One region of the Actinosynnema sp. NPDC050801 genome, then DNA from elsewhere that is predicted to be linked to it. Evidence: riboswitches for the same ligand, from Rfam matches in the RefSeq annotation. Region 1 holds a riboswitch; each other region holds the start of a gene.
The links. Region 1 has a riboswitch for thiamine pyrophosphate ahead of AB0K14_RS24740 (thiamine ABC transporter substrate-binding protein). Riboswitches for the same ligand answer to the same signal wherever they lie in the genome.

Region 1 (3,265 bases):
ACAGCGCGGCGGCGCCCGACAGGTCGAACAGCTCCACCGTGCGCAGGTAGATCTCGGTCTCCAACGTGCGGTGGCGCGCGCCGCCGAGCACCAGCACGACGCCGAAGCTGGTGGCGCAGAACAGGAACACCACCGAGGCCGCCGACCCGATCGCCGGCGCCAACGACGGCAGCACGACGGAGGTGAACGTGCGCACGCGTGACGCGCCCAGCGCCCGTGCCGCGTCCTCCGCGCGCCGGTCGACCCGCGCCCACAGGCCGCCGACCGTGCGGGCGACCACGGCGACGTTGAAGAACGCGTTGGCCAGCACGATCGGCAGCACACCGCCGTCGGGCCACAACGCCCGGAACGCCAGGCCCACGACCACGGTCGGCAGCACGAACGGCACCATCACCGCCGCCCGCACCACCCCCGTGCCCCACACCCGGCAGCGGGCCAGCAGGAACGCCATCGGCATGCCCGTGACCAGCGCCAACGCCGTCGCCGCGGCGGCCTGGCCGAGGGTGAACCCGACCAGGTCCCACGTGTCGGCGCGGGCCAGCACCGGCAGCACGCCGCCCTCGCCCAGGCCGAGCCCGACGATCGCCAGCACCGGCCACGCGAAGAACACCCCGAGGAACGCCAGGGGCAGCAGCGCGGCGAGCGACCAGGTCAGCCTCGGGCTCAGCCCTGGACCAACGTGCGCCACTGCTGCACCCACCGCTCGCGGTTCGCGTCGACCTCGGCGGCGGGCAGCGACCGCGCGGTGGCGGGCTGCGGCGCGGCCTTCGTCCACGCCTCGGGCAGCGCGACGCCCTCCCGCGACGGGTAGACGTACATCTGGCCCGGCACGTCGGCCTGCACCTGCTCGCCCAGCAGGAAGTCCACGACCTTCTTGGCGTCCTCGGGGTTCTTCGCGCCGTTCAGCACGCCCGCGTACTCGACCTGGCGGTAGCAGGTGTCCAGCAGCGCCTTGGTGCGCGGCGTGCCGTCGTCACCGATCTCGGCCGACGGCGACGACGCGTAGGACACCACGATCGGCCGCGGCCCCTTGCCGCTGGAGCCGGAGAAGTCCTGGGTGTAGGCCTCCTCCCAGCCGCTGACGACCTTCACCCCGTTGGCCTTGAGCTGACCCCAGTAGCCGGTCCAGCTCTGCTCGCCGAACCGCGCGATGGTGCCGAGCAGGAACGCCAGGCCCGGCGAGGACGTGGCCGGGTCCTCGACGACCAGCATGTCCTTGTACTTCGGGTCGACCAGGTCGGAGTACTGCTCCGGCGCGCCGATGTCCTTGAACGCGGCGACGTCGATGTTCAGGCACACGTCGCCGACGTCGACCGCGTGCAGCCGGTTCGGCGGGTCGAGCTGGTAGCGCTGCGCGCCCTTCTGCGCCTCGGGGCTCGCGTACTCGGCGAACACACCTTCCTTGAGGGCGCGGGAGGCGAACGTGGAGTCCACGCCGAAGGCGACGTCGCCGATCGGGGCCTCCTTGGTCAGCACCAGCTTGTTGGTGACCTCACCGGCGTCACCGCTGGCCAGGTGCTTGATCGTGATGCCGGTGTCGGTCTTGAACTTCTCCAGCAGCTCCGGGCTGACGGCGAACGAGTCGTGCGTCACCAGGGTGACGACCCGCTCCCCCGGCGGAGGTGTGCTGGACGTGGTCACCGAACAGGCCGTGAGCAGCGCGAACGCGGTCACGGCGGGCAGCACTCGTCGGAACATCATCTCTCCCTACACCGGCATGACCCGGATCAGGTGTGGACGGTCGAAGGCTCGCGCGCCTTCCTCTCAGCCCGGCGCAGCACCGGACTCCCGTGGCGAACGCGCAGCCTACCCCGCGCGGTGGGACGATCAGGGCCATGGCCGAGCTGCTGACCGACGACCAGGTGACCGCCTCGCTGACCTCGCTGCCCTCGTGGCGGGCGCAGGACGCCGCGCTCGTGCGCACGGTGGAGCTGGAGAGCTTCGCCCAGGCGCTCCAGGTGGTGAACCGGGTGGCCGAGATCGCGGAGAACGACAACCACCACCCCGACATCGACATCCGCTGGCGCACGCTGACGTTCCGGTGCGCCACGCACTCCAGCGGCGGGATCACCGCCCTGGACGTGTCACTCGCGGAGGAGATCGACGGGGTGCTCGACGTCTTCCTGTGACCGCCGGGTCCGCTCCCGCAGCACCACGGCGATCGTGACGAGCGTGAGCAGGCCCACCGCCGGGTACACCCAGCCCAGCGCCGAGTAGTACCAGGGGCGGGGGATGATCCAGATCGACGGCTGCGCCTTGAGCAGGAACGAGATCAGGTAGCTGCCGACGGCCAGGACCCACGCGACCGCGGTGATCTTCGCCAGCCGGTGCCCGGCCGCGTGGACCAGCCACATCAGGGCGGGCACCGCCCACACCCAGTGGTGGCTCCACGAGATCGGCGACACGAGCAGGCCGAGGAACTGGACGGACACGATCATCGCCAACGTGTCCTTCGCCCTCACCGCGGCGTGCAGGGCGAACCCGGCGAGCACCGCCGCCACCACCACCGCGCCCAGGAAGATCGGGCCGGTCTCGATGTCGTACCCGACCGAGCGGGACAGCGCGCCGCGCAGCGACTGGTTGATCGCCGAGCCGACCGGGCCGACGCGGGAGGCGTCCCCGAGCAGGTGGAACCAGTACTCGTTCGACTGGCTCGGCGAGATCAGGTAGCCGAGCCCGACCGTGCCGAAGAACGCCGCGATCGACCACGCGGCCGCCCGGTAGCGACGGGTGACCAGGAAGTAGAGGCCGGAGATGGCGGGCGTGAGCTTCAACCCGGCCGCGATCCCGACGCCCGCGCCCTGCACCCAGCCGCGCGCGCTGACCATCGTGCCGAGCAGGAGGGCCGCCAGGACCAGGTTGATCTGGCCGTAGTTCAGCGTGGTGCGCACCGGTTCGACCCACACGAACAGGCCGGTCCACAGCATCGCGCGGCGCGGGTCGTTGGCGCCGACGAGCTGGAGCGACTTGCGGGTGGTGAACCACAGGCAGGCGAGGCTGACCAGCTGCCAGAACCACCGGGCCGCGCCCCAGGAGATCCACGACAACGGCACGAAGACCAGCGCGGAGAACGGCGGGTACGTGAACGGCAGGGCGAACTGGTCGGAGAACTCCTTGAGGCGCCAGTCGTAGAGCAGGCCGGTGAACAGCTCCGGTGAGGCGTTCCGGTAGACCATCAGGTCCACCATGGTCATCTTCGTCTGGAACGCCACCATGGCCAGGTGTCCCAGCAGGGACAAGCCCAGGATCCACGGTGCGAAGGCGA
Region 2 (3,265 bases), on a different contig from region 1:
GGTGTACCCGGTCACGCCCAACGAGTTCTGCACGGTCACCGCCGTGACCGCCGTCATCCCGTGCACACCGCACGCGAACAACGTGCGCAGGTCGGCCTGCAGGCCCGCACCACCGCCGGAATCGGACCCGGCGATGGTGAGGACCCTCGGTGGCGTGGACGCCATCGGTCAGTCCACCACCGGCAGGTAGACCTTGTTGCCGTGGTCGGTGAACTCGTGCGACTTCTCCGACATCCCCGCCTCGATCGCCTCCACAGTGGACAGACCGCGCTCCTCCGCGTACCGCCGCACGTCCTGGGTGATCTTCATCGAGCAGAACTTCGGCCCGCACATCGAGCAGAAGTGCGCCGTCTTCGCCGGCGCCGCGGGCAACGTCTCGTCGTGGTAGGACCGCGCCGTGTCCGGGTCCAGCGACAGGTTGAACTGGTCCTCCCACCGGAACTCGAACCGCGCCTTCGACAGCGCGTCGTCCCAGTCCTGCACGCCCGGGTGGCCCTTGGCCAGGTCGGCCGAGTGCGCCGCGATCTTGTACGTGATCACGCCCGTCTTCACGTCATCCCGGTTGGGCAGGCCCAGGTGCTCCTTGGGCGTGACGTAGCAGAGCATCGCGGTGCCCAACCAGCCGATCTGCGCCGCCCCGATCGCCGACGTGATGTGGTCGTACGCGGGCGCGATGTCCGTGGCCAGCGGCCCGAGGGTGTAGAACGGCGCCTCGCCGCACCACTCCTCCTCCAACCGCACGTTCTCCGCGATCTTGTGCATCGGCACGTGACCCGGGCCCTCGATCATCACCTGCACGTCGTGCGCCCGGGCGATGTGGGTCAGCTCGCCCAACGTGCGCAGCTCGGCGAACTGGGCCTCGTCGTTGGCGTCCGCGATCGAACCCGGCCGCAGCCCGTCACCCAGCGAGAACGTGACGTCGTACTCGCGCAGGATCTCGCACAGCTCCTCGAAGTGCGTGTAGAGGAAGCTCTCCTGGTGGTGCGCCAGGCACCACGCCGCCATGATCGACCCGCCGCGGGACACGATGCCGGTCACCCGGCGCGCGGTCAGCGGCACGTACCGCAGCAGCACGCCCGCGTGCACCGTCATGTAGTCGACGCCCTGCTCGGCCTGCTCGACCACGGTGTCGCGGTAGACCTCCCACGACAGCTTCGCCGGATCGCCGTCCACCTTCTCCAGCGCCTGGTAGATCGGCACCGTGCCGATCGGCACCGGCGAGTTGCGCATGATCCACTCGCGCGTCTCGTGGATCCGCTTGCCCGTGGACAGGTCCATGATCGTGTCGGCGCCCCACCGCGACGCCCACACCATCTTCTCCACCTCGTCCTCGATCGAGGACGACACGGCCGAGTTGCCGATGTTCGCGTTGATCTTGACCAGGAACTTCTTGCCGATGATCATCGGCTCGGCCTCGGGGTGGTTGCGGTTGAGCGGGATGACCGCCCGGCCGATGGCCACCTCGTCGCGGACGAACTCCGGGCTCATGTTCTCGCGGGCCGCCACGAACCGCATCTCCGGCGTGATGATCCCGGCCTTGGCGTACGCCAGCTGGGTCACCGCCCCGTCGACCGGCTCGCGCCCCGCCACCCAGCCCGCGCGCAACGCCGGAAGTCCACTGTGGACGTCGATCGTCGCGTTGTCGTCGGTGTACGGACCGGAGGTGTCGTACAGGTCGACGTGCTCGCCGTTGGTCAGCTCCACCCTGCGGAACGGAACCCGCACACCCTCGTCCACCTCGCGGTAGACCTTGTGCGAACCCGAGATGGGCCCGGTGGTGACACTGGGCTTGACCGAACGGTCGTCGAGTGCCGTCACTGCATTCCTCCCTACGCCGGCATTACCCGGTCAGGTTCCGGCGGTCGGCGGCACCGGGACCTCGAAGTCCCAGCCGCCCTCTCAGCCCGCTGTGGCGCGAGCTCCCGCGTGTTGAGTTGTCGGTACGTGTCGAGCTACCGAGCTGACCATAGCCACGGCCCGGTGCCGATGCCAAGGTGCGGATGCCAAGCGCCACCTTTTGCGCGTACCTTTCTCCGCGTGGCTGATCACCAGCCGTTCCCGCCCGGCGCCCGGCGCGTGGCCCGCCCCGCCGTCGTCTCGCCGTGCCCGTCGTGCGGCGACCTGGCCGGCCGCGGCTACCCCGCGTGCCGGTACTGCGCCGAACTCGTGGACCAGTACTGGCTGCTCGACTGGCAGGAGCTGCTCGCCGCCGAACAGCTCGCCGAGGGCGGCGCGGGCGAACGCGAACTGGCCGAGCTCGTGCTCGCCGACGAGGTGGGACGACACCCCTGGACCTGCACCGACTGGGCGATGACCCTCCTCGCGTGCTCCCAGTGCGGCGAGGAACCCGCCACCGGGCCCGTCGACTGCGTCCGGTGCGCCATGGCCGACGGCCTGCGCTGGTCCTGGGACCACGCCGGGCACCCGTCGTCGATCACCGCGAGCGAGCACGCGCTGCGCGTGGCCCGGGCGACGCTGCGGGCACCGCACCGCGGCCGTGCCGCCACCGTCGGCGCGTGGCGGCTGCTGCTGCCGTTCCTGCTGGTGGGGGAGCTGCCGACGGTCGGCGAGGTGCGGCGCGTCCGAGCCGCCGTGCTCGCCGGCGCCTACGGCGAACTCGCCCGCTGCACCACCCACGTCGAACTGGTGACCTACCCCGAACTGCCCTGGCGGCGGCCCGAGCGCCCACCCCGCGCCGACCACCACCCGAAGCCCTCACGCGACCAGCGCACCACCGCGGAACCGCTCCAGAGCGCGGCGCACCCCGGCCCGGGCGAACCGGCCGCCGACCCGGTCTAGGACACCGACCGGCCCCGGGCACCGCGCCACGCCGCCGTCACCACTGGCGGCGGACGGCGGCCTTGACCCCGGTCACCAGGCTCGCCGGCGGAACGTCGTCCGCCACGACCGCGCCCGCCGCGATCACCGCGTCGCGCCCGATCGTGACACCCGGCAGGATCGTGGCACCGGCGCCGATCCACACGTTCTCCGCCACGTCGATGGGCCCACCGGTCAACCACCCCCGCCGCTCCTCGGGATCGACCGGGTGGCCGACGGTGATGAACGTGACCTTCGGCCCGACCATCACGCGCTCACCGAGCCGGATGCCCGCGTAGTCCAGGAACGTGCAGTTCTGGTTGACGAACACGCGGTCCGCCAGGTCCAGGCGCAGCCCGTGGTCGGTGTAGAAGGGCGGGTAGATCGTCACCTTCGGCGGCAACGGCCGGCCGAGGATCCGCTCCCACAGCTCCGCCTTGCCCACCTC
Region 3 (3,265 bases), on a different contig from region 1:
CTCAGGTTGTGCGTCATGAACCCGCTGCCGACGATCAGCACGCCCTGCTCGCGCAGCGGGGCGAGCCGGCGGCCCACGTCGAACAGCTCGCGCGGGTCGAGGCTGGGCATGGACATCTGCAGCACCGGCACGTCCGCCTCGGGGAACATCTCCTTCAGCGGCACGTACGCGCCGTGGTCCAGCCCGCGCCCCTCGTCGCGCGCCACCGGCCGGTCCACCAGCCGGGCGACCTCGCGGGCCAGGTCCGGCGCGCCCGGCGCGTCGTAGGTGACCTCGTAGTACCGCCGGGGGAAGCCCCGGAAGTCGTACGTGAGCGGCACGGTGGTGGTCGCGCCCAGCGTGAGCGGGTCGTTCTCCCAGTGCGCGGAGACGACCAGGATCGACGCCGGGCGCGGCAGCGTCGCCGACCACGACCTCAGCTCGCCGGTCCAGCGTTCGTCGTCGGCCAGCGGGGGTGCCCCGTGGCCCAGGTACAGCACAGGCATCACCCCGACGACTGTACGCCCTTTAGTTGAAGTTTCAACCAGGCCGCGGTGGCACGGGGGTCGTCGGCCTCGGTGATGGCGCGCACCACCACGACCCGCTCCGCGCCCGCGGCCAGCACCTCGGGCAGCCGGTCGGCGTCGATCCCGCCGATGGCGAACCACGGCCGGTCGGTCGTGCCCGCCGTCGCCCGCACCAGGTCCAGGCCCGGCGCGGGACGACCCGGCTTGGTCGGCGTCGGCCAGCACGGGCCGGTGCAGAAGTAGTCGACACCCGGCTCCACCGCCGCCGCGCGCGCCTGGTCGACGTCGTGCGTCGACCGGCCGATCACCACGTCGTCGCCGACGATCCGCCGGGCGTGCGGCACGGGCAGGTCGTCCTGGCCCAGGTGCAGCACGTCGGCGTCCACGGCGAGCGCCACGTCCGCCCGGTCGTTGACCGAGAGCAGCGCGCCGTGCCGCGCGCACGCCTCGGCGAGCACCTCCAGCGCGGCGATCTCCTGCTTGGCTTCGAGGCCCTTGTCCCGCAACTGCACCACGTCCACGCCACCGGCGAGCGCGGCGTCCGCGAACTCCGCGAGGTCCGGGCGCGCCGGTGTGCAGAGGTAGAGCCGTGCGTCGGCGAGCCGCCGCCTGATCCGCGTTCCGTCGAGTCCTGGCACGGGCCGCACGGTAACCGCCGGCCCGATCCGTGCGCTACGGTGGAACCGGTCCGCACGGGAGCCTGGAGAACACCGGGCTGAGAGGGAGCGTGGTTCGCTCCGACCGTCGAACCTGATCCGGGTCATGCCGGCGCAGGGAGCGTGAGTGCCTTGGCAGTGCGAGTGACCGTCCTCGGCGGTGGTGTCATCGGCCTGTCCGCGGCCTGGTACGCCGCCCGTGCCGGGTACGCGGTCGAAGTGGTCGACCACGGTTCGCCGCACGGCGGTTCCCGGGTCGCGGGCGGGATGCTCGCGCCGATCACCGAGGCGTGGCCGGGCGACGAGGACGTGCTCGCCCTGGGCGTCGAGTCGTTGGAGCTGTGGCCGGAGTTCGCGCGCTCGCTCGGCGTGGAGCTCAGCCCGGCGGGGACGTTGGCGGTGGCCGTCGACCGGGCCGATGTCGAGGTGCTGGACCAGTTGTGCGCCTACCTGGGCCGGATGGGACGGTCCGCGACCCGGTTGACGGGACGTGAGCTGCGCGCCCTGGAACCCGGTCTCGGCTCGGTCCGCAGTGGACTGTCGGTGCCGGGTGACGTCGCCGTGGACAACCGCGCGTTGCTGAGCGCGCTGCGGGACGCTTGTGCGGCCGAGGGTGTGGCGTTCGCCGCCGAGCCGAGCGCGGGCTCCGACGTGACGGTGATCGCGGCCGGCGCGTGGAGCCGTGACCTGCACCCGTTGCTGCGCGGCGTGATCCGGCCCGTGAAGGGGGAGATCCTGCGGCTGTCGGCACGACCCGGCGCGTTGCCGCCGCCCCGGCACACGATCCGCGCCCAGGTGTCCGGCCGGCCCGTCTACCTGGTGCCGCGCGACGGCGGGTTCGTGCTCGGCGCGACCCAGTACGAGGCCGGTTTCGACGGTGACGTGACCGTCGGCGGCGTGCGGGACCTGCTGCGCGACGCCGAGGTGGTGTGGCCGGGCATCGCCGAGTACGCGCTGGTCGAGGCCGCCGCCGGGTTCCGCGCGGGCAGCCCCGACAACGCACCGGTCATCCGGTGGCTCGAACCCGGCGTGCTGGCCGCCACCGGCCACCACCGCAACGGTCTGCTGCTCGCGCCCGTCACGGCGCGGCGGGTGCTCGCCCTGCTCCGCGAAGGAGGAAACAGTCGGTGAAGGCGAAGGTCAACGGTCTGGAGCGGGAACTGGCCGACGGGTCGACCGTCGCCACCGTGCTGGCGCTGCTCGACGCGCCGCCCAGCGGTGTCGCGGTCGCGCTGGACGGCGAAGTCGTGCCGCGGGCGGCGTGGGGTACGACGTTCGTGCCCGACGGGTCCGCGGTCGAGGTGCTGACCGCCGTGCAGGGAGGGTGACGTGGACGACCCGTTGGTGATCGCGGGCCGGGAGTTCGGCTCGCGCCTGGTGATGGGCACCGGTGGCGCGGCGAACCTGTCGGTGCTCGAACGCGCCCTGGTGGCGTCCGGCACGGAGTTGACGACCGTCGCGATGCGCCGGCTGGACACCTCCGGCGGCGGCGTGCTGGACCTGTTGGCCCGGCTGGGCATCGCCGCCCTGCCCAACACCGCCGGTTGCCGCACCGCCGCCGAAGCCGTGCTCACCGCGCGGCTGGCGCGGGAGGCGTTGGAGACGAACTGGGTGAAGCTGGAGGTCGTCGCCGACGACCAGACGCTGCTGCCCGACCCGGTGGAGTTGTTGGACGCGGCGGAGAAGCTGGTCGACGACGGGTTCGTGGTGCTGCCGTACACGTCGGACGACCCGGTGCTGGCGTTGCGGTTGGAGCAGGTCGGCTGCGCCGCCGTGATGCCGCTGGGGTCTCCCATCGGGACGGGGCTGGGCATCCGCAACCCGCACAACATCGAGCTGATCGTGTCCCGCGCGTCGGTGCCCGTAGTGCTGGACGCGGGCGTCGGCACGGCGTCGGATGCGGCGTTGGCGATGGAGTTGGGCTGTTCGGCCGTGCTGTTGGCGACCGCGGTGACCAGGGCGCAGGACCCCGAACGGATGGCGGCGGCGATGCGCGCGGGCGTGGAGGCCGGTCGGTTGGCGCGGTTGGCGGGTCGGATCCCGAAGCGATTCTGGGCGCACGCGTCGAGTCCGGCAATGAGGTGATTGCGTGGCACGGCATGA

Region 2: it holds a riboswitch for thiamine pyrophosphate, as region 1 does, so the genes downstream of both, thiC (phosphomethylpyrimidine synthase ThiC) here and AB0K14_RS24740 (thiamine ABC transporter substrate-binding protein) in region 1, are expected to answer to the same signal.
Region 3: it holds a riboswitch for thiamine pyrophosphate, as region 1 does, so the genes downstream of both, thiO (glycine oxidase ThiO) here and AB0K14_RS24740 (thiamine ABC transporter substrate-binding protein) in region 1, are expected to answer to the same signal.

Annotation. Positions count from the first base shown of each region.
Region 1 is NZ_JBFAQZ010000011.1:207,740-211,004, forward strand. Features, by position in the region: gene AB0K14_RS24735 (iron ABC transporter permease) at 1-634, opposite strand, end outside; gene AB0K14_RS24740 (thiamine ABC transporter substrate-binding protein) at 664-1,698, opposite strand; TPP riboswitch at 1,686-1,802, opposite strand; gene AB0K14_RS24745 (4a-hydroxytetrahydrobiopterin dehydratase) at 1,836-2,129, shown strand; gene AB0K14_RS24750 (mannosyltransferase) at 2,085-3,265, opposite strand, start outside.
Region 2 is NZ_JBFAQZ010000001.1:711,139-714,403, forward strand. Features, by position in the region: gene thiD (bifunctional hydroxymethylpyrimidine kinase/phosphomethylpyrimidine kinase) at 1-165, opposite strand, end outside; gene thiC (phosphomethylpyrimidine synthase ThiC) at 169-1,818, opposite strand; TPP riboswitch at 1,810-1,936, opposite strand; gene AB0K14_RS03570 (hypothetical protein) at 2,038-2,799, shown strand; gene AB0K14_RS03575 (DapH/DapD/GlmU-related protein) at 2,837-3,265, opposite strand, start outside.
Region 3 is NZ_JBFAQZ010000001.1:705,118-708,382, forward strand. Features, by position in the region: gene AB0K14_RS03520 (class III extradiol ring-cleavage dioxygenase) at 1-485, opposite strand, end outside; gene thiE (thiamine phosphate synthase) at 485-1,144, opposite strand; TPP riboswitch at 1,189-1,300, shown strand; gene thiO (glycine oxidase ThiO) at 1,286-2,293, shown strand; gene thiS (sulfur carrier protein ThiS) at 2,290-2,490, shown strand; gene AB0K14_RS03540 (thiazole synthase) at 2,492-3,247, shown strand.